One region of the Rhizobium sp. ARZ01 genome, then DNA from elsewhere that is predicted to be linked to it. Evidence: riboswitches for the same ligand, from Rfam matches in the RefSeq annotation. Region 1 holds a riboswitch; each other region holds the start of a gene.
The links. Region 1 has a riboswitch for cobalamin ahead of IB238_RS08435 (CbtB-domain containing protein). Riboswitches for the same ligand answer to the same signal wherever they lie in the genome.
Positions count from the first base shown of each region.

Region 2: it holds a riboswitch for cobalamin, as region 1 does, so the genes downstream of both, bluB (5,6-dimethylbenzimidazole synthase) here and IB238_RS08435 (CbtB-domain containing protein) in region 1, are expected to answer to the same signal.
Region 3: it holds a riboswitch for cobalamin, as region 1 does, so the genes downstream of both, IB238_RS18740 (hypothetical protein) here and IB238_RS08435 (CbtB-domain containing protein) in region 1, are expected to answer to the same signal.

Region 1 covers NZ_JACVAE010000001.1:1,763,209-1,770,752, reverse strand. The annotation lists gene IB238_RS08455 (ABC transporter substrate-binding protein) at 1-712, opposite strand, end outside; gene IB238_RS08450 (hypothetical protein) at 1,308-1,451, opposite strand; gene IB238_RS08445 (cobyric acid synthase) at 1,684-3,144, shown strand; gene IB238_RS08440 (peptidoglycan-binding protein) at 3,319-5,097, shown strand; cobalamin riboswitch at 5,184-5,493, shown strand; gene IB238_RS08435 (CbtB-domain containing protein) at 5,537-5,710, shown strand; gene IB238_RS08430 (CbtA family protein) at 5,721-6,515, shown strand; gene cobU (bifunctional adenosylcobinamide kinase/adenosylcobinamide-phosphate guanylyltransferase) at 6,515-7,042, shown strand; gene cobW (cobalamin biosynthesis protein CobW) at 7,047-7,544, shown strand, end outside.
Region 2 covers NZ_JACVAE010000001.1:1,382,127-1,389,670, reverse strand. The annotation lists gene IB238_RS06650 (sulfite exporter TauE/SafE family protein) at 1-455, opposite strand, end outside; gene metG (methionine--tRNA ligase) at 676-2,226, shown strand; gene IB238_RS06640 (TatD family hydrolase) at 2,246-3,025, shown strand; gene IB238_RS06635 (MBL fold metallo-hydrolase) at 3,030-3,881, shown strand; gene IB238_RS06630 (phosphoribosylaminoimidazolesuccinocarboxamide synthase) at 3,929-4,876, opposite strand; cobalamin riboswitch at 5,119-5,309, shown strand; gene bluB (5,6-dimethylbenzimidazole synthase) at 5,354-6,112, shown strand; partial or broken gene IB238_RS06620 (IS30 family transposase) at 6,655-7,544, shown strand, end outside.
Region 3 covers NZ_JACVAE010000003.1:298,308-305,851, forward strand. The annotation lists gene metH (methionine synthase) at 1-2,886, opposite strand, end outside; gene IB238_RS18740 (hypothetical protein) at 2,969-3,184, opposite strand; cobalamin riboswitch at 3,281-3,503, opposite strand; gene IB238_RS18745 (glucoamylase family protein) at 3,950-7,544, shown strand, end outside.

The DNA.
Region 1 (7,544 bases):
CATCCCATTCCTTCTTGTCGTGTTCGACGCCGAAGGGGAGCTTGATCATGTCGTACTTGCCGAGAATCGCGGTCGGCGCCCAGTAGTAGCCGAGCCAGCCGATCTTCTTTTCGAAGGCGTTGGCAATCGATCCATCCAGGCCCGCGGCCGAGCCCGTGTCGACCAGATCGAATCCCAGCTTGTCGGCTCCCAGTGCCTTGTAAAGATTGGCCGTGGAAATCTGGCAGTTCCAGCCCGGAGGGCAGTTGTAGACTGCGGCACGCTTGGGGTCTTCTGGCGCCGGGAACAGATCCGGATGCTTCAGGGCGTCTTGAACAGTCTTGATGTCGGGGTGGGCGTCGGCAAGGAATTTGGGGATCCACCAGCCTTGCACGCCGCCCTCGGAAAGGAGCGGTGCAGCCTGGATAAGGCGGCCCTCTGCGATTGCGGCATCGAGCGCGGTGCGCACCGAATCCACCCAGAATTCCGGCGCCAGGTCCGGTTCGGCCTTTTCGTTCATAGAGGCAAAGGTCGGCATCGTGTCGCCGGTCACGAGGTTGACCGTGCAGCCATAACCATTCTCGAGGATGAATTTGTCGACCTGCGCGGCAACACCGGCCGATGCCCAATTCATCTCTGCGATCGAAACGCTACCGCAATCGGCAGCCTGTGCGGACCCGGAACCGGCGTAGAGGCCAGCGGCCAGGATGGTTGCAGCGAGAAGTTTTTCCATGGTCTCAAGACCTCCCAGTCTCAATGCAGCAAACCATCTGGGGCAGGACGAGGCTCTGCATTTCCTGTTCTGCCCGGTCGTCACAAGCGGCAGGCTGGGGGCCGATAAGCGCGTCAGGCAAGTCGATACCCTGCTTGCGGCGACATCCATCTTCTGCTGTCTCGGAAGGATCGAACCCTGTCACCGACCGTACGTGTTTTGTCGCAGCAGTCAGGGTAAGGATTCCGACAAAGAAATCAACCTTGCAGCGAATGAGTGGGCTTCAGCGGAGCCCAGAGCCCTAAACGGCGGTAGCGCGAAAAAAGTGGTTCTATCTGCAATAAATACGCGCAATTCACTTTTGGTTAAGGTCTCAATAACGATCCGGTAACGATGTGCGGCTAATTGTGTCGTCACGGCAGCCAAGTTACTGCCGGTCCCCGGATCAGGTAGTGCGTACCGGGGTCGAATATCGCCGGTGCGTATTCCGGCCTTGTCCGTGTTTCGGACCAGCCGCGGGGCTTAAGTGCGCTGCGGCTTTTTCTTTTGCAGAGATCAAAAGAAAATGCCTCCGCCGACGGCTGGAGGCATTGGTGCTGCGGCGATGTCGACGTTCTTAGCCGACATTTCCTGTGCGAATGACACGAAGTGGTCCAAGCGGTGCGTCGGCAACGACATTGCGAATGCGCGACTGGTTTTGTGGCGCCAGTCCGTTCCATGCGATCTGAATGAAATTCGGTTTGCTGAAGATGTACAGCATGGTCTTGGTCCTCATTGCGGGCGCCGCGTGTGTCCGTCGCATCCAGACTTGTGTATACGCTTGCGTAATGTTGGAATCGCAATCGTTCTCGGCATTGAGTGTCGCAAATAGATGTTTTGCGCAAGGGCGCTCCGGCGTGGTGTGAGAATGTGGCGGGGCGACGCCGGATCGCGGCGGCAACGCGCCGTTTTCAGGACTTTGCCGCCAGCGGGCGCGATGCTAGTGAAGGCACATGACGAAAAAAATCATGCTGCAGGGAACAGGCTCCGATGTCGGGAAAACGGTACTGGTTGCGGGCCTGTGCCGGATAGCTTCGAATCGGGGCCTCAAGATCAGGCCGTTCAAACCGCAAAACATGTCGAACAACGCTGCTGTTTCGGCCGACGGCGGCGAGATCGGTCGGGCGCAGTGGCTTCAGGCGTTGGCCGCGCGTGTGCCGTCTTCGGTGCATATGAACCCGGTACTTCTCAAGCCGCAGTCCGACACCGGTAGTCAGATCGTAGTCCAGGGCAAGGTTTTCGGCCAGGCAAAGGGGCGGGACTACCAGGCTTTGAAGCCGAAATTGCTGAGTGCAGTGCTGGATAGTTTCGAAGCGGTCAGCGAAGGCGCCGACCTTGTCGTGGTCGAAGGAGCCGGCTCGCCGGCGGAGATCAACCTCAGGGCCGGCGATATCGCCAATATGGGGTTTGCGACGCGGGCCGGCGTGCCCGTCGTGCTGGTGGGCGATATCGATCGCGGCGGCGTCATCGCCTCCCTCGTCGGAACCCATGCGATCCTTCCCGAGGAAGACCGGTCGATGGTGACCGGCTACCTCATCAACAAGTTCCGTGGCGACGTTTCGCTTTTCGACGACGGCATCAGGGCGGTCGGGGCGCACACCGGCTGGCCCTGCTTCGGCGTCGTGCCGTGGCTGAAACATGCCCGGCGGCTGCCGGCTGAGGATTCCGTGGTGCTGGAGCGGCTGACGACAGGGCAGGCTCGGGCGCTGCGGGTGGCGGTGCCGGTGTTGTCCCGTATTGCCAATTTTGACGATTTCGATCCGCTGCGCCAGGAACCGGACGTCGATCTCGTTTTCGTCCGCCGCGGCGAGCGCATCCCCGCGGATGCCGGTCTCGTCATCCTTCCCGGTTCGAAATCCACCATCGCCGACCTCAGCGATTTTCGGGCCCAAGGTTGGGACCGTGATCTGGAACAGCATCATCGCCGCGGCGGACATATCATCGGGATCTGCGGCGGCTACCAGATGCTCGGCCGGCGTGTGACCGATCCTCTCGGCATCGAGGGGAGCGATCGCGAGGTCGAAGGGCTCGGTCTGCTTGAGGTGGAGACCGAAATGGCGCCGGAAAAAACAGTGCGCAACAGTGTTGCGCGTTCGCTTCGCTATGACGTTCCGCTTGAAGGATATGAGATTCATCTCGGCCGGACCACCGGCCCCGATTGTGCCAGGCCGGCTGTGGCGATCGACGGCCGCGCCGACGGGGCGACGTCTGCGGACGGGCGTGTCTTCGGCACCTATCTGCACGGCCTGCTGTCCAGTGCCCCCTTTCGGGCCGGCCTGCTGGCCGAGTTCGGAATTGCAGGTGGCGGCTTCGACTATGGCAAGGCGGTCGATGAAGCCCTAGATGGCGTGGCAGCCGAGCTCGAGGTTGTCCTTGACCCACAATGGCTGGCTTCGTTCATGCGATGTGATTGAGTTTTCCCGATTAATTGACCGTCCAGAAACGTCGAATATTGCAGATGCCCGCGCAAATTCGGTTATGATCGACAATCACCAAAGTTGCGCCGGAATCCGGTACCATGGCCTTGAAGGCGTCCAATAGCGGCTAGCCTGCGAAGGCGTCTCTGCAGCGATCGAAAGGGAACTTGCATGACCAGCGCGCGTTTTGCGAAACTCGGACTGGCCAGCCTGCTGGGACTTGCCCTTGCGGGCGGACCTGCGGTGCAGGCGGCGGAAACGAAGCCGGCTGTGAGCGCGAGCAAGCGATGGGAATCCGAATTTTCCCTTTGGCAAAAGGTTTCGTCCAGCAGTGATCCGGCGGGGTTCGAAGATTACCTCAAGCAGTATCCGAACGGCACGTTCGCCTCGATCGCCCGGCTTCGCCTTGCCGAGTTGAACGCGGCCGGCGTGGCCAAGCCTGCGACCGATGCGAAAGAGACGACGCAAGAGGCGGGCGGCGTTGCAGCTTCCGAGAAGGAAAAGGCGCAAGCCGAGCAGAAGGCCGCCGAGGCCGCGCGTCTGAAGGCCGAGGAAGAGGCCAAGGTCAAGGCCGAGAAGGCGAAGGTCGAAGAGGAAAGGCTTGCCGCCGAAGCCGAACGTAAACGGCTTGAGGAAGCCGAACGTCTGCGGAAGGAAGAGCAGGCACGCGCGGAAGCAGAAGCAAAACGCGTCGCGGAAGAAAAAGCCGCAGCAGAGCGCAAACGTGCAGAAGAAGCGGCGGAAGCTGCGCGATTGAAGGCGGAGCAACAGGCGAAGGCCGAGGCAGAGCGCCTGAAGGCGGAACAAGAAGCCAAGGCAGCGGCAGAAGCAAAGGCAAAGGCTGATGCCGAGCAGGCGGCTGCACAGGCGGAGCGTAAGCGCGTCGAAGAGGCCGCTGAGGCTGCTCGGATCAGGGCCGAACAGGATGCCTGGGTTGCAGCTGAGGCTGCGGCCAAGGCAGACGCGGCAGCGGCAGAAGCAAAGGCAAAGGCAGAGGCTGCGCAAGCAGCGGCTGAAGCCGAACGCGCCAAGGCCGAAGAGGCCGCAGAGGCAGCGCGGCTGAAGGCCGAGCAGGCTGCGAAGGCCAGCTCCGAACCGACCGCGCCGGTGCAAACTCCAAATGCCGCAGATGCATTGGATGCTGAAGCCCTGCCCACCGAGCTGGATGGCTCGACTGCAGCGGGTACGGCGACCAAGGCTGAGAGCGACGAGGCCGAGCGTCTCGCTCGGCGCGAGGACAATAGCTGGAGCCGCGCTGTTCTCAACGGCCGGGCCGAGGCCTTCGAAAAATATCTCAGCGAGTATCCGAATGGCCGGTTTTCCAAGCAGGCGCGCCGGCGCCTGGCCGACCTCGAGAAAAACACCAACATCGGTACGACGGCACAGGATGACGGTACGACGGTAGAGGACAATGCGAGCGCAAGCGGTGTCGTTACCGAACAGCCTGCTGCCAGGCAAAAACTGCAGTCACAGACGACGGTGTACCAAACGCCGCCGGACGTCCGCGAAGCCTATCTTGATGCCGGCACGCGTGCCCAATCGCAGCGTTGGCTGAATGCGCTCGGCTACAGCACGGGCGGCGCCGATGGCGTATTTGGTCCGCGAACCCGGTCGGCAATTGCGGCATGGCAGCGTTCGCTCGGCTATAGCGCCGATGGCTACCTCACCCGCAAGCAGTATCGCCAACTGCGCGAATCGGGCCAGTTCGCCGCGAATCGCAATCGCGAGCGTGTGGCGCGGCAGCGCTATCAAGATAACCGTTACGCCAATGATGATTATCGGATCTACGAGGGGCCGGTCGACGGCTATGGCGTATACGAAGGGCCGGTCGACGGTTACCTGGAGGGTCCCGTCGGCGGTTACGGCGGCTACTACGAGGGGCCGGTCGAGAGATACTACGACGGTCCGGTCTATCAGGGCGGCATGCGGCGGAGCGGCCCCGGTTATTGATCGGGCCGGTGTCGTGACGCCGGTTTCCGGAATATGGATGACGCTGACGGTCGATTGACTTCCTCGCTCGCCGGGCATAATCATCGCCTATTGGATGGCGCGCCGGTCCGGAAACGAACGGGCGCGTAAATGGGAATGTGACGGGGTGGACCCAATCAGGGCGCTCCAATCACGGCCGACCCCGCGACTGTAGAGTGGCGAGGCCTATCCAGCCGGTCTTGAAGCGATCGGCAAAGCCACTGGGTGGCGGCATGATGAACCGGGGTCTGGACGCCTCTATCTCTACGAATCGTCCGCCTTTCATGCTGCTTTCATCCGGGAAGGCGAGGATGGACCGTTGGTGCAATGCACCTGACGCCACGAGCCAGGAGACCTGCCTCCAATGAAGGGCATAGTGCCCGCCTAGGGGATGTTCCCCATTGCCAGCACGGAGGTTGTCATGGCTGCTAACGTTTCTTCTGTTTCCCTTTCCCTCAACGATCGTCTCTATGCCGGTCTCGTAGCGCTTCTGCTCGGCGGATTCCTGGTGTTCGGCGCAGGCCTCGCCAATTCGTCGGTCCTGCACGATACCGCGCACGACACTCGCCACTCCTACGGCTTCCCCTGCCACTAAGGGGGATGACATGATCGTCAAATATCTCCTGGCCGCCTTGGTGGCCGGGCTGTTCTCTGGCGCCCTGATGACGGTCGCCCAGGAGGCGCGCGTGATTCCGCTCATCCTTCATGCCGAGGAGTATGAAGGCGGCGGAGCCGAGACGGCACCGGCTGGAACGGGCACCGAGACCCATCTTCAGACAACGCAAGAGCATTCTGCCCTTGATTTGGGTGCCGCCCTATCAAAGGTCGGTTCCTATCTCTCGCCGGTGTCCGTCGCCTACGCTCATGGCGGCGCTGCGCATGACGAAGAGGAAGGCGGCATCATGTTCGGCATGAGCCGGTTTTCCGGCACGCTGCTTGCCAATCTGGTGGCGGGTGCGGGCTTTGGCCTGCTCCTCGCAGGCGTCAGCCTCGTGACGGGCAACCCGATCACGGTCGCTAACGGCGCTCTCTGGGGGGCTGCCGGCTGGCTTGCCGTGCACCTGCTGCCGGCCATCGGTCTGCCGCCGGAGCTTCCCGGCTTTCCGGCAGCCGACCTTGCCGAGCGGCAGGTCTGGTGGCTGGGGACGGTCGCCCTTTCGGCGGGCGGGCTCTACCTCCTGATTTTGAAGGACGGTTTGGGTGCCAAAGTCGCCGGCATGGCCCTGATTGCGGCGCCGCACGTCTATGGCGCGCCGCAGCCGACGGACCTCGCCAGCGACGTGCCTGCTGTCCTCGGCGCGGAGTTCGCCGTGGCGGCGCTCGCCACGACGTTGTTCTTCTGGATCGTGCTTGGCCTCTCGCTCGGCTTCGCCAACGAGAAGATCGCAAAGGCAGCCTGATGAAAACCGTATCGCCCGGAGCCGTCCTGGTTCTGGGCGGTGCGCGTTCCGGAAAATCCGCATTTGCAGAGAGGCTGGTCGCAGAGACGGGCCTTTCGAAGCACTACATCGCGACGGGCAGGGCCTGGGACGATGAGATGCGCGAGCGTATCGAGCAGCACAAGGCGCAGCGCGGCAGCCATGGGTGGGTCACCCACGAGGAACCGTTGGCACTGCCGGAATGTATCAACGACACCGCGCGCGACGACCGTGCCCTTCTTGTCGACTGCCTGACGCTGTGGGTGACGAACCTGATGCTCGAAGGGCATGACATGAACGCTGCATTCGACGATCTAGCCGCTGCGATCGTGACTGCGCCGGGCAAGCTTTTCTTCGTCTCGAACGAAGTCGGCCTCGGCATCGTGCCGGACAACAAGATGGCGCGCGAATTTCGCGACCACGCCGGGCGATTGCACCAACAGGTGGCGTCGGTCGCCACCGAAGTCTATTTTGTCGCGGCAGGCCTGCCGCTGAAAATGAAGGGTTGAGCCTATGCTCCAGCAAAAGATCCCCGCCACCGTCATCACCGGTTTCCTCGGCGCGGGCAAGACGACGATGATTCGCAACCTGCTGCAGAACGCCAATGGCAAGCGGATCGCGCTGATCATCAACGAGTTCGGTGATCTCGGCGTCGATGGCGACGTGCTGAAGGGGTGTGGTGCGGAGGCCTGCAGCGAGGATGACATCATCGAGCTGACCAACGGCTGCATCTGCTGCACGGTCGCCGACGATTTTATTCCGACCATGTCGAAGCTGCTCGAGCGCGAGAACCGCCCCGACCACATCGTCATCGAAACCTCGGGCCTGGCGCTGCCGCAGCCGCTCGTCGCCGCCTTCAACTGGCCGGAAATCAAGACTCAGGTGACGGTCGATGGCGTCGTCACCGTGGTGGACAGCGCCGCGGTTGCCGCCGGTCGCTTTGCCGATGACCATGACAAGGTCGATGCCTTGCGGATTGAAGACGAGAACCTCGATCACGAAAGCCCGCTG
Region 2 (7,544 bases), 380 kb from region 1:
AGCGCCACTGTTGCAGGTGAAACCGGGCGGCGATTGCGCATCTTGTGGCGGATCCACTCGATGACCCGTCGCCGGAAGATGAGTAGGAGTGCGGTGAGCATGAGCGTGTAGCCGAGCGTGATCGTGATCGTGGCGACGGCCGTGATGCTGTTACGATCTATGCCCGAAACGAGCCAGAGGGTTACGGTTGCCGCGGGCAGGCTCCCGGCGGCGAGCCTGCCGACGATGCGCCAATCGATCGTTTTGTTGCGGCCGTGGACGGCGGTTCCGGCGGTCTTGGTGATCGCGGCATAGAGGAGATCCGTACCGACCGCCGTCACCGGATGGATTCCGAACAGCAGAACGAGGAGAGGGGTCATCAGCGATCCTCCCCCAACACCCGTTACACCAACAAGCATGCCGACGAAGAAGCCGGAAACGGAAAACAGCGGATTGAACGAACTCCAGAAATCCAAACAGCGTTTCCTTCCGGTTTCGAGCGGCGAACCATGATCGAAGGTTCAAACCCTGCGAAACTGGTCGATATCGGCGAATGGTTAGTGGTGCCTCCAAAGTGTGTCAAGCAAGCGCGTCCGGCGCCAAGGGCATGGCAGAAGCGCAAACTTGCTGTTTCCCTCACCGGCGGCATGGGTTAATAGCTGCGACCATAACAGGAAAAGACAGGCCGAGCTCGACATGACAGACACGTCGCCCTTCTACATCACGACGGCAATCGCCTATCCGAACGGCAAGCCGCACATCGGCCACGCTTACGAGCTGATCGCGACGGACGCGGTGGCACGTTATCAGCGGCTCGACGGACGCGATGTGTTCTTCCTGACGGGCACTGACGAGCATGGCCAGAAGATGCAGCAGACCGCGCGTAAGGAAGGGCTGACCGCGCAGGAACTCGCCGACCGCAACACGGCCGAGTTCCAGAAGATGGCCGTGCTTTTGAATGCGTCCAACGACGACTTCATTCGAACGACCGAGCCGCGCCACCACGAGGCGAGCCAGATCATCTGGCAGCGCATGGCCGATGCCGGCGACATCTACAAGGACAGCTATTCCGGCTGGTACTCGGTTCGCGACGAAGCCTATTATCAGGAAAACGAGACGGAACTGCGCGACGATGGTGTGCGCTACGGGCCGCAGGGCACGCCGGTCGAGTGGGTGGAGGAGGAAAGCTATTTCTTCCGCCTGTCGAACTACCAGGACAAACTGCTGCAGCTCTACGAAACGCAGCCGGATTTCGTCGGCCCGGCCGAGCGGCGCAATGAAGTCATGTCCTTCGTCAAGTCGGGTCTCAAGGACTTGTCGGTATCGCGCACGACCTTCGACTGGGGCATTAAGGTCCCGAACGATCCAGCGCACGTCATGTATGTCTGGGTCGACGCGCTGACCAACTACATCACCGCCACCGGCTATCTCACGGATCCGAACGGTCCGCGGGCGAAATATTGGCCGGCGGACATTCACATGATCGGCAAGGACATCATCCGCTTCCACGCCGTCTATTGGCCGGCCTTCCTGATGTCGGCAGGTCTGCCGCTGCCCAAGCGCGTCTTCGCCCACGGCTTCCTGCTCAATAAGGGCGAGAAGATGTCGAAGTCGCTCGGCAACGTCGTCGATCCGGTCAATCTCGTGGATCATTTCGGCCTCGACCAGATGCGCTACTTCCTGCTGCGCGAAGTCTCCTTCGGCCAGGATGGAAGCTATAGCGAGGAGGGGATCGCAACCCGCATCAACTCCGACCTTGCCAACGGCATCGGCAACCTCGCCAGCCGCTCGCTGTCGATGATCGTCAAGAATTGCGACGGGAAGATTCCAGTCTGCGGACCGCTGACGGAGGCCGACAAGACCATGCTGGCGTCTGCGGATGCGCTGCATGCGATCACGCGCGACGAGATGGGCAAGCTGATGATCCATCGGGCGTTGACCGCGATCATCGCCGTCGTGTCCGAGGCCGACCGCTATTTCGCCGGCGAGGCACCCTGGGCGCTGAAAAAGACCGATCCGGAGCGGATGGGCACGGTGCTCTACGTAACCGCAGAGGTGGTGCGCCAGATTGCAATCCTGCTCCAGCCTTTCATGCCGGCTTCGGCGGGCAAGCTTTTGGACCTCGTCGCCGCGCCTGCCGACAAGCGGGACTTTGCCGCTCTTGGTGAAGCGGGCAGGCTCGTCAGCGGCACGCCGCTGGAAGCGCCGACGCCGGTGTTCCCGCGCTATGTCGCGCCAGAGGCTTGAATGGTCTGAGGAAAGGCCGATGCTGATCGACACCCACTGCCATCTGGACTTCGCCGACTTCGAGGCCGAGCGCGACGACATCGTGGCGCGCGCCCATGCCGCCGGTGTCGGCCAGATGATCACAATCTCGACGCGGGTGCGGAAGTTTCCGGAGATCCTGGCGATCGCCGAAAAATATCCGACCGTGTTCTGCTCGGTCGGCACGCATCCGCACAACGCCGATGAGGAGCTCGACGTCACGGTGGACGAGCTTGTCCGGCTGTCCGAACACCCGCGCGTCGTTGCGATCGGGGAGGCGGGGCTCGACTATTTCTACGACAACGCGCCGCGCGAGGCGCAGGCCGAGGGCCTGCGCAACCACATCGCCGCAGCGCGTTTGACCGGCCTGCCGCTGGTCATTCACAGCCGGTCGGCCGACGAGGACATGGCGGCGATCCTGACCGAGGAGACGGGGAAGGGCGCCTTTCCATTCCTGCTACACTGTTTCTCTTCAGGAGAGGAGCTTGCCCGCGTCGGCGTTGAACTCGGCGGCTACGTTTCGTTTTCCGGCATTTTGACTTTTCCGAAGTCGGAAGAACTGCGCCAGATCGCAAAGACGGTTCCGACAGAGCGAATGCTGGTCGAAACCGACGCGCCCTATCTCGCGCCGAAACCGTTCCGGGGCAAGCGCAACGAACCGGCCTATGTGGCGCATACCGCTTCGGTGCTGGCCGAGACGCTGGGGCTGAGCGACGCGGAGATCGCATCGATAACGACGGATAACGCGTTCCGTCTCTTCTCCAAGATGCCGAGGGTCTGACATCGTGTCATACCGCCGGCGCTTCACCATTCTCGGCTGCGGTTCTTCTCCAGGGGTCCCGCGGATTACCGGCGACTGGGGCGACTGCGATCCGAACAACCCGAAAAACCGCCGCACCCGGACCGCGTTGCTGGTCGAGCAGATCGGGCCGGATGGCCGAACGACGGTGGCAATTGACACCGGGCCGGATTTTCGCGAGCAGATGATCGCCGCGCAGGTCAAGAGCATCGACGCGGTGCTGTATACGCATGCCCATGCCGATCACATTCACGGCATCGACGATATCCGTGGCTTCGTCCAGTACAGCAAAAAGCAGGTGCCGATCTGGGCTGACTTAGAGACGATGGCGCGCATTCGCGAGGGTTTTCCGTATTGCATCGAGACGCCTCCCGGCAGTTTCTACCCGCCGATCGTCACTGCGAACCTGATTGATCCTATCGACATGCCGGTGGTTATCCGCGGAGCAGGGGGCGCCATCCGGTTCGACCCGCTGCTGCAGGTTCACGGGTCAATCCATTCTCTCGGCTTTCGCGTCGGCAACGTCGCCTATTGCACCGATGTCAGCGCCTTTCCGGAAGCGACGGCCAATCGATTGGCCGGCCTCGACCTGCTGATTATCGACGCCCTGCAGTACCGAACACACGCGAGCCACTTTTCGCTCGGCGAGGCGCTGGAGTGGATCGAGCGGCTGGCACCGGCCCGTGCGGTTCTAACCCACATGCATACGCCGCTGGACTATGACAAGGTGATGAGCGAGACGCCCGATCACGTCGAACCCGCCTACGACCAGATGGTCATCGAGTTCGACGTTACCGATGAGGCGATTTCCCTCGATACCACGACGTACGCGGATTAGTACAGGCTCTCGGAAAAGTCCCATAACCTACTGAGCTTATTCAGTTATCACTCATTGAAGTATGGCCGCAAATTGGTGCGAATGCGTTCCAGGACTGTGCCACCTGTGAGATCGGGACCGAATTTTTGCCCGGTGATGGTCTCGTAGGCCTGGATGTAGACCTTTGAGGTCTGCTCGATCAGGTCGGCCGGAATCTCCGGGATCGGATCCTTGTAGGGATCGCAACGCTCTGTGACCCAGGCGCGCACGAAATCCTTGTCGAAGCTCTGCGGACGTTTGCCCGCTGCAAAAGCCTCATCGTAGCCGTCGGCGATCCAATAGCGGCTGCTGTCGGGCGTATGGATCTCGTCAGCGAGGACGATCCGGCCGTCCTTGTCGGTGCCGAACTCATACTTCGTATCGACGAGGATCAAGCCGCGCTCGGCGGCCCGTTCCTGGCCGCGGGCAAAGAGCGCCAGCGCATAACGCGAAACGGTTTCCCATTGCTCGGCCGTCAGCAGGCCCTGGGCCAGGATTTCGTCTCCAGACAGCGGTTCGTCATGGCCGCCGTCGAAGGCCTTGCTCGTCGGCGTGATGATCGGTTGCGGCAACTTCTCGTTGTCGCGCAGCCCATCCGGCAGGCGGATGCCGTACATCTCGCGCTCGCCATGCTTGTATTTGGTCAGGATCGACGTGCCTGTCGTTCCGGCGAGATAGCCGCGCACGACGACCTCGACGGGCAAAATGTCGAGTCGCGTGCCGATGACCACGTTCGGATCCGGATAGGCCAGAACGTGATTCGGGCAGATGTCGGCCGTTTGCTCGAACCAGTAACGCGCAGTCTGCGTCAGCACCTGGCCCTTGAACGGTATCGACGTCAGGATCACGTCGAAGGCGCTGAGACGGTCCGTGGCAATGATGATCCGGCTGCCATCGGGCAGATCGTAGTTCTCGCGAACCTTGCCCTTGTAGCGGCCCGGCAGTTCGGGAATGAAGGCATCTGAAAGTACGCGCAGTTCGCTCATCGGCCGGGCCTCGCATGGAACAGAATTGACAGGGCTAAAGCAGGCACAACAGGCCAGGTCAAGGCGACGACCGCAGCAAACGCAATAAAGTCCACGTCTCCCAGTGTCATACCACATGCTGTAGACGTACAAATGGTGGTTAGTTTGCGCCAGCACAAATATTGAGTGACATTTTGGCGCCTCCAAGCCTCAGATGGCGTAGGTGGCTATTGGACCTGCGACGCCTGAATGATAGTACGCGTCATTGCACAGGTGCCCGGGCAGGTTCGTGCCTAAAGGGGAGAATCGGGAACGCGGTGGAAATCCGCGACGTGCCCAACGCTGTGAGGGGGACTGGAAGGGCCAATGCCACTGGCGGTGCTGGGAAGGCGCTCTTGCAGGATGAACCTGAGTCAGAAGACCGGCCTGTGAAAGATGGACCCGTCCGTACGGACGACGAGACGGGTCTGCGTCCACAAGGGGAATACGATGGACTATTCAGGTCTTTTGCCGGCTCAGCCGCTGCCACCCACCGAGCGTGCGGGTGTATATCGGGCCATTTTCACAAGGAGAGACACGAGAGGTGAGTTCCTACCGGATTCGATTCCGGACGAACTACTAAGTCGTATCCTCCTCGCAGCGCATCACGCGCCCTCGGTCGGCTTCATGCAACCTTGGAGTTTCATCATAATTCGGGATACGGGGACGCGCCGGCAAGTCCATGACGCGTTCCTGAAAGCGCATGCCGAGGCGGAACTCTTGTTTCCCGAACCGCTTCGCAACACGTATCGGGGCCTGAAGCTCGAAGGGATCATGGAGGCACCTGTTAATATCTGCGTTGTCTGTGATCGCGACCGAGCCGGACCTGCCGTGATCGGACGCACACACATTCGGGCGATGGATCTCTATAGCACCGCCTGCGCGGTCCAGAACCTGTGGCTTGCCGCGCGCGCCGAAGGGCTTGGCGTTGGCTGGGTGAGCATCTTCGACAATGGAACAGTGCAACGTATTCTGAATATACCGAAGCGAATTGTTCCGATTGCCTATCTATGTGTCGGGCAGGTGAAAGGCTATCATGATCGCCCCGAGTTGGAAAAAGCAGGCTGGCGCGATCGCCTTTCGATTGGATCCCTTGTGCATTTCGAAGAATGGGGTCGCCAGGACGCCCACGCGGACATAATCACCCAGCTCGTACGTGATGAACGAGATGCTCGCGAACATCGATGGGCGGCGAACTGCCCGTCGTAGTCAAGTTCGGCTTGGCGGTTGCGTGACTGGATGATCACGCCATGTGATCGAAGCGGCAGGGGCCAAGACGCGGCTCCTGCCGCTTCAACCCCATCGAAATGAGGCTTTCTCTAGAGGTTTCCGCAGATGCCATGGATACTAAAAGGGCATTTGTCGCAGCCTTCATGCCAGTATCTCGCCGGTTTTGTCGTTCCCGCAATTCCGCGCGAGATCGCAAACACGCTAACATTTCTATGATAGGCGATTGAGGCTTTGGCACCAGATCGGCCATATCTCATCCTGGAAACGCGGAACCACTCTCTGGCGGTGCTCCGAAGGTTAGCCCGCTCAATGTGTGAGCTAAAGGTCGTGCGCCGCGGGTCGGCGATGTCCTGTGGCGAGTCACCGTGGTCAAAATGTGGAACAGCAGGTCGATAACCCCTAATTTCTCTTCGAAAGTTCCATAATCTATCTTATGCAATCTCCGTATGTGGCCGGGTACATTCTATTTCCAAGTGCGACATGCCAATAAAAACAATGGTTTCGCATTGGAGATATTTCGCATGTCGCTTTGCTATTCGCAGCTTTCCCTGCCCGATCGTCGACGACTTCATCATCTGAAAGGACGCAAGGTCCCTGTTGGCGAGATCGCGCGCCTGCTTGGCCGTCACCGCTCGACGATCTATCGCGAACTGAGACGCAATACGTTTCAAGATGCCGAGTTCCCGAATACAGCGGTTACTACTGCACCGTTGCTGACGACATAGCCAAGGAACGGCGGCGGCGCTTGCGCAAGCTCAGGCGGCATCCCGATCTGCGCGTGTTCGTGATCGATCGACTGAAGGCGCATTGGTCGCCGGAGCAGATCGCCGGTCGCCTGGTTGCCGATGGCGTGAGTCCCGTCCGCATTTGCCCGGAAACGATCTATGGGGCTCTACCGCCACCTTCCCGAGGCTCGGCGCAAACGGCGACGGCGCGGAACCCGCCAGCCACGCGGTTCGCGCATCCCGATCGATTGCAGAATCGGTCAACGTCCTGAATTTATTGACGATCGCTCGGACTTTGGCCATTGGGAAGGCGATCTTCGGATCTTTCGGCGCGCGCTCGGCGAAGCCAACGTCACCACCCTCGTCGAGCGCAAGAGCCGCTACACGGTCATGATCAAGAACAGGAGCCGGCACTCACAGCCGATCATGGACAAGATCATCCATGCGTTCTCGCCCCTGCCGTCGCATGCCCGCCGCAGCTTCACCTTCGACCGCGGTACGGAGTTCATGGGCTATCGGGCTCTGGAAGATAGCATCGGTGCGAGAAGCTGGTTCTGCGATCCCAATTCGCCGTGGCAGAAAGGTGCCGTCGAGAACGCCAACAAGCGCATCCGCCGCTTCATGCCTGGCGACACGGATCTGGCCACGGTGGGGTCAGTCCCAACTCGTCGCCCTCGCCCATCACC
Region 3 (7,544 bases), on a different contig from region 1:
GTCCTGCCACACGCGGGTACCAAGGAAGGACGGCGTCTTCGGCCGGTAGGCGGGCCAGTCGGGCTTGAAGGCGTTGTCGCGGGCCCGTGCCAGCGGCAGGCGCTGCTTTTCGGCTTCGGCCCGCATGTGGGCGTCGGCGACCTTGCGGTATTCAGCCTGAAGTGTCTCTACGTATCCAGCCTTGTGCTCGGGTGAAAGAAGGCTGGAGACGACCCCGACTGCGCGGCTGGCGTCGGTGACGTAGACGGTCTGGCCGCGGTCGTAGCGAGGATCGATCTTGACTGCCGTGTGCACGCGGCTTGTGGTGGCGCCACCGATCAGGAGCGGAATGTCGAAGCCCTCGCGCTCCATTTCGCTTGCCACATGCGCCATTTCGTCCAGCGAGGGCGTGATCAGGCCGGACAGGCCGATGATGTCGACGTTTTCGGCGCGTGCGGTTTCGAGGATCTTCGCAGATGGCACCATGACGCCGAGGTCGATGATCTCGTAGTTGTTGCAGGCGAGCACGACGCCGACGATGTTCTTGCCGATGTCGTGCACGTCGCCCTTCACCGTCGCCATCAGGATCTTGCCGGCGCTTTCGCGGCTCGCGCCGCCATTTGCGAGCTTCTCCGCTTCCATGTAGGGGAGCAGAACGGCGACCGCCTGCTTCATCACGCGCGCCGACTTGACCACCTGCGGTAGGAACATTTTTCCCGCGCCGAAGAGATCGCCGACGACGTTCATGCCGGCCATCAGCGGGCCCTCGATCACGTGCAGCGGCCGCTCGGCGGAAAGGCGCGCCTCTTCCGTGTCGGCTTCGATGAACTCGGTGATGCCGTTGACGAGCGCATGCTCCATCCGCTTTTCGACAGGCCATTCGCGCCAGGCGAGGTCCTTCTCCTTCGCTTCCTTGCCAGCCGCGCCCTTGAAGCGCTCGGCGATCTCCAGAAGCTGTTCCGTCGCCGTCCCGCCGGCCTTCGGAACGCGGTTCAGCACCACGTCCTCGCAGGCTTCGCGCAGGTCCGGTTCGATCGTGTCGTAGACGGCGAGCTGGCCGGCATTGACGATGCCCATGTCCATGCCCGCGTGGATCGCGTGGTAGAGGAACACGGCGTGCATCGCCTCGCGGACAGGTTCGTTGCCGCGGAAGGAGAAAGAGAGATTGGAGACGCCGCCGGAGACATGCACATGCGGCAGGGTCGTCACGATCTGGCGCGTCGCCTCGATGAAGTCTACGCCGTAGTTGTCGTGTTCCTCGATGCCGGTCGCGACCGCGAAGATGTTCGGGTCGAAGATGATGTCCTCGGGCGGGAAGCCGGCCTGTTCCGTCAGGATCTTGTAGGCGCGGGCGCAGATTTCGACCTTGCGCTGCTTCGTATCGGCCTGGCCCTTCTCGTCGAAGGCCATCACGACGACGGCGGCGCCATAGCCGCGCACGAGGCGGGCGTGATGCAGGAAGGCTTCCTCGCCTTCCTTCAGCGAGATCGAATTGACCAGAGGCTTGCCCTGGACGCATTTCAGGCCGGCCTCGATCACTTCCCATTTGGATGAGTCGATCATGATCGGCACGCGGGCGATGTCCGGCTCGGCGGCAATGAGGTTCAGGTACTCCGTCATCGCCTTGGCGGAATCGATCAGGCCCTCGTCCATGTTGATGTCGATGACCTGGGCGCCATTCGCCACCTGATCACGGGCGATGTCGAGCGCCGCTGCATAGTCGCCTGATGTGATCAGCTTGCGGAACTTGGCCGAGCCGGTGACGTTGGTGCGCTCGCCGACGTTGACGAAGGGGATGTCCTTCGTCAGCGTGAAAGGTTCGAGCCCGGAAAGCCGCATGTGGCGGGGAATGTCCGGGATCGCCCGCGGTTTGTGGCGGGCGGCCGCGCCGGCTATCGCCTTGATGTGGGCCGGCGTTGAGCCGCAGCAGCCGCCGACGATGTTGACGAGGCCGTCGCGCATGAAGCCTTCGATCTGCTCGGCCATCTGCTCCGGCGTCTCGTCATACTTGCCAAACGCGTTCGGCAGGCCGGCGTTTGGATAGGCGCAGACAAAGGTGCCGGCGACGGAAGAAATTTCGTCGAGGTGGGCGCGCATCGCATTGGCGCCGAGTGCACAGTTGAGGCCGATGGAGAAGGGCTCGGCATGGCGCACCGAGTTCCAAAAGGCTTCCGGGGTCTGACCGGAGAGGGTGCGGCCGGACAGGTCGGTGATCGTGCCGGAGATCATGATCGGCAGCACGATGCCTTTCTCGGCGAATATCTCCTTGGTAGCGAAGATCGCGGCCTTGGCGTTCAGCGTGTCGAAGATCGTCTCGATCAGGATGATGTCGGCGCCGCCGTCGATGAGGCCGCGCAGCTGCTCGGCATAGGCGATGCGAAGATCGTCGAAGGTGACGGCGCGATAGCCCGGATTGTTGACATCCGGCGAGATCGAGGCGGTGCGGTTTGTCGGACCGAGCGCGCCGGCGACGAAGCGGCGCCTGCCATCCTTCTCCTGTGCCCGCAAGCCGGCGCGGCGCGCCAGCCGGGCGCCGTCGCGATTCAGCTCATAAACCATGTCCTCCATGCCGTAATCGGCCTGGGCGATCGTGGTGGAAGAAAACGTGTTGGTCTCGAGGATGTCGGCGCCCGCCATCGCATAACGATAATGAATGTCCTCGATCGCGGCCGGCTGCGTAAGCGTCAGAAGGTCGTTGTTGCCCTGCTGGTGGCAGGCACAATCGCCGAATCGGCTGCCGCGGAAATCCGTCTCGACCAGGCCGAGCGTCTGGATTTCCGTGCCCATGGCGCCGTCGAGAACGAGAATGCGTTCCCTCGCTGCAGCATGAAGCGCCTCGGCTATGTCTTTGCCAGTGCGGGGTTGAAGTTCGGGACCAAAGAGGTCGTCGAGGTTGGCCGATGCCATGGCAAAGCCCTCCGATGCAGAATGTCTGCATCGGAGATCACATAAGGATATCTTTATGTCAATATGTCTTTATGTAGTAATTCTAGTGTGGCCTCCCGGTCTGCCCCGCCAGCGTGGCGAAGAGGGAACGCAGGCGCACGATATCGGGATCGCGATCCGCGTAGCGTGCGAGCTTGCTGAGCTCTTTCAAGGCTTCGATCGGAAGGTCAGCCTCGCGTGGCTGCCAAAGCAGCCAGGAGACGAACACCGATTCCGGTCGCCCGGATTCGGAAGGGTTGGATTCGATGGTGGCTAGCATGACTTCCCCAATGCAATTGGGGGATGACCGGACGCACGCAAGCTGGAGTTCCGCCTTTTGCGGAGCAAGCGCACCCGTGGGACACCCCGCCCATGGACGTTACAAGTTCATCAGGGCAGGTCTCCTGGCTTGCGGGTCGGTGCGGCTGTCTTGCCTTCCCGGCACGATTTTGTGCCAGTGGCGTGGGCGACAGCAGCTCGCCGCTTACAGTTGCGGGGGCAGCGCCGGTCTTGACGTCCTTGCGGGACATTCGCACCGGCTTCCCTCTTAGCTTCCGGATCGAAGACGATTCGAAAGAACCCTGATGGGGGCAAATGGCCAGTTCCGGGCGATTGTGTCAACGCATCGATTTCAGTCTCGACAGGAAAAACGAAGCGCCGTGAAACCGACATTCACTGGTTGCGTTCAGGTCCCGTTCAGCGCCGATCGATTAGGCGGTAGGCTGGATATCCACGGCCATCAATTCTCGGAGGGTGTTGCCCTTGCGTTCCAGTCTTGTTGCAACAACCTGTCTTTGCGGCTAGAAAATGCTGTTTTCATGCACAGCGCGGCCGCGATGCACGTTTGCGTGTCGCTTGATCCATCTCGCACCCTTGAGGCGTGCGGCCTTACGTTTGTCGGCCCCTCGGGATTGGCGATGCGGAGTAGACGCATGATGGCGTCATGGTTCACGGCGGAACGCAAATGAAATCCGTTCGCCGAAGTCGATCCGCGGTCCGATGATTGCCGGATACATCAACGTTGCTCGAACCTAGAAACAAGCAAATGCCCCTGCACAATAGACCTCAGTCTTCGTCGCGCGAGACGGAATCCAAGCAGATCGACTACAACGATTCGATCCGGGATACCTATTTCACCCTCGAAGAGCTGAGTGCCTGCGGAGAAGACCTGGCACGTGATGGGGCAAGCGCCCTGCCGGGCTTCAAGCCGTTCGAGTTTCGCGCCCGACAAAAGGAAAACGAGCGGGAGATCTTCCGGGTCTATCAGACGATCGCCCGCGACGTCGAAGCCGGCGCCACCATTACGCCGGCGGCCGAGTGGCTGCTCGACAACTATTATGTTGTCGAGGAAGCAATCCAGGAAGTGCGCCGCGATTTTCCGCGCCGCTTCTACCGCCAGCTGCCGACGATGAAAGTCGGCGACGTCGAGATCCCCCGCACCATGGCGCTGGGCTGGCTCTATGTCGCCCACACCCACAGCAGCGTCTCGCGCGAAAGCCTGACGGCGATCGTCGAGGGCTTCCAGAAGGTCGAAGCCCTCAAGATCGGCGAGCTTTGGGCTCTGCCATCCATCGTCCGGTTCATCCTCGTCGAAAACCTGCGCCGCATTTCGAGCCGCGTCGAGCGGTCGCGCGGCATGCGCCGCAAGGCGAACGAGGTTGCCGATGAGCTGATCCGGCAGAACGATCCGGAGAAGAGCGTCATCATACTGCGCGGGATCGAAGACCTCGTCGCCGACAACACCTTTGTCGCGCAACTCCTGTACCGCCTGCGTGACGGCCTTCAGGCGTCCGGCGCTGCGATCCAGTGGCTGGAAAGACAGATCGAGGCGCGCGGCAGCGATCTGGAGGAAGTGCTCGTCGCCGAGCAGAACCGCCTGTCGTCGGGCAACGCCACGATGAGCAACCTCATCAAGAGCCTGCGGGCGATCGACGACACGGAATGGCCGGTCTGGGTCGAGAGCGTCAGCCGGCTGGACGCGGCCCTTCGCGAAGGGTCGGACTACACCGATCTCGATTTCGGTTCGCGCAATGCCTATCGCGACACCATCGAAAAACTTGCCCGGCGCTCCGGCAGGACGGAACTGGAGGTGACGCAGACCGCGCTCGCGATGACCGCCGAGGACATGGCCGCCGGCAATATCGCCGGTGCCCATGAGGCCAATGTCGGCTCCTACCTGGTCGGCGCAAAGCGCAAGCTGCTGGAAGAGCGCATCGGCTATCGCCCGTCGATCGTGCAATACCTGGTCCGCTTCACGCGGGCACTCGGCTGGTTCTCGATCGCGGGACCGGTGACGATCCTGACGCTCCTGGCGATGATCGGGGTCTACTATTTCCTCGGCCAGATGGACATTCCCGACGGCGCCTGGCTGATCATGCTGATCCTTTTCGCGCTGCCGGCATCGGAAGGGGCCGTTGGCCTCTTCAATACGCTGGTCACCCTCGTGGTGAAGCCGTCACGCCTGGTCGGTTACGAGTTCCGCGAAGGTATTCCGGAAGAGGCGCGCACGCTCGTGGCGGTCCCCTGCCTCATCTCCAAGCGCGACCACGTCGATGAACTGGTCCGCAACCTCGAGGTCCACTACCTCGCCAACCCGCGCGGCGAGATCTACTTCGCGCTGGTCAGCGACTGGGTCGACAGCAAGGTGGAGGAGACACCGGAGGACCTGGAAGTCCTCGAATATGCCAAGCGCGAAATCGCGCAGCTCTCGGCACGCTACGCCTATGATGGCCGCACGCGTTTCTATCTCCTGCATCGCCGCCGGCTGTTCAACCCGCAAGAGGGTGTCTGGATGGGCTGGGAGCGCAAGCGCGGCAAGCTGCATGAGCTGAACTTGCTTTTGCGCGGCGACGGCGACACGAGCTTCCTGCCCGGCGCCAACGTAGTGCCAGCAAACGTGCAGTACGTGCTGACGCTTGATTCCGACACGCGCCTGATGCGCGATGCGGCGACCAAGCTCGTCGGCAAGCTTTTCCATCCGATCAACCGCCCGCTGATCGATCCGCAAACCCAAAAGGTCGTCGCTGGCTACGGCATCCTGCAGCCGCGCGTCTCGCCGTCCTTGACGACCGGGGACGAAGCCTCGACCTTCCAGCGCATCTTCTCGGCCAATCGCGGCGTCGATCCGTATGTCTTCACCGTGTCCGACGTCTATCAGGACCTCACTGGCGAGGGCACCTTCACCGGCAAGGGCCTGTATCATGTCGATGCTTTCGAGGCGGCGCTGAAAGGGCGCATTGAAGAAAACACCATCCTCTCGCATGATCTTCTCGAGGGATCCTACGCACGATGCGCACTGGTGACCGATGTTGAGTTCGTCGAAGACTTTCCGATCCGCTACGAAGTCGAGACCTCGCGGCAACACCGTTGGGCGCGCGGCGACTGGCAGCTTCTGCCTTACATCTTCAAACCGTCGAGCGACGTCTCCATGCTTGGACGCTGGAAGATGTACGACAACCTGCGCCGTTGCCTTATTCCGGTTGGCTGGCTCGTGGCCTCGGTCATGGGCTGGTACTACATGGAGCCGCGCCAGGCCCTGATCTGGCAGCTCGTCTTGATCTTCCTGCTGTTCGTCGCGCCGACGCTCTCGCTGTTCACAGGTGCAGTCCCGCGCCGCAGTGACATCGTTGCCCGGGCCCATCTGCAGACCATACTTTCGGACATTCGCGCGGCGAATGCCCAGGTGGCGCTTCGCATCGTCTTCATCGCCGATCAGGCCGCCCTCATGGCCGACGCCACGGTTCGATCGCTGTTTCGCCTGCTCTTCAGCCGCAAGCACATGCTTGAGTGGCGGACGGCGGCGCAGGTTCACAGCTCGGGTGGCGGCGGCATCCTGTCCTACTACATCGACATGTGGCAGGCCCCGGTGCTGGCTGCGATCTCCGTCGCGCTTGCCCTGTTTTCCGACACCGGGCTGCCGTTCATCGCGATCCCGTTTGCGCTCATCTGGGCGCTTTCGCCGGCGGTTGCGTGGTATGTCAGCCAGACGGCGGAAGCCGAAGACCTTCTGGTCGCTCCGGACGACGTGGTGGCCGAACTGCGCAAGATCGCCCGCCGCACCTGGCGTTATTTCGAAGAATTTGTCACCGCCGAGCAGCACTTTCTGCCGCCGGACAACTTCCAGGAGACGCCGCATCCGGTTCTGGCCGAGCGCACCTCGCCGACCAACATCGGCGTCTATCTGCTCTCGGTGATTTCTGCTCGCGACTTCGGGTGGATCGGCTTCGAGGAAACCGTGCGGCGCCTGGAGGAAACCGTCTCCACCATCGACGGCATGCCGAAGTTCCGCGGCCATCTCTATAACTGGTACCGCACCAACACGCTGGAGACGCTCGGGCCACGCTATGTCTCTGCCGTCGACAGCGGCAACCTCGCCGGCCACCTGATCGCGGTGTCATCGCTTTGCCGGGAATGGGCAGAGGCGCCGTCTGCGCACCTGCACGGCAGCCTCGACGGTATCGGCGATGTCGCCTCGATCCTGTCGGAGACGCTTGCCGACCTGCCGGACGATCGCAAGACGGTCCGGCCGCTGCGCCGACTGATCGAGGAGCGCATCTCCGGCTTCCACAACGCGCTCGCCGCCGTCAAGCGCGAGCACGAATTCGCCTCGATCCGCGTCATCAACCTCGCGGTGCTGGCGC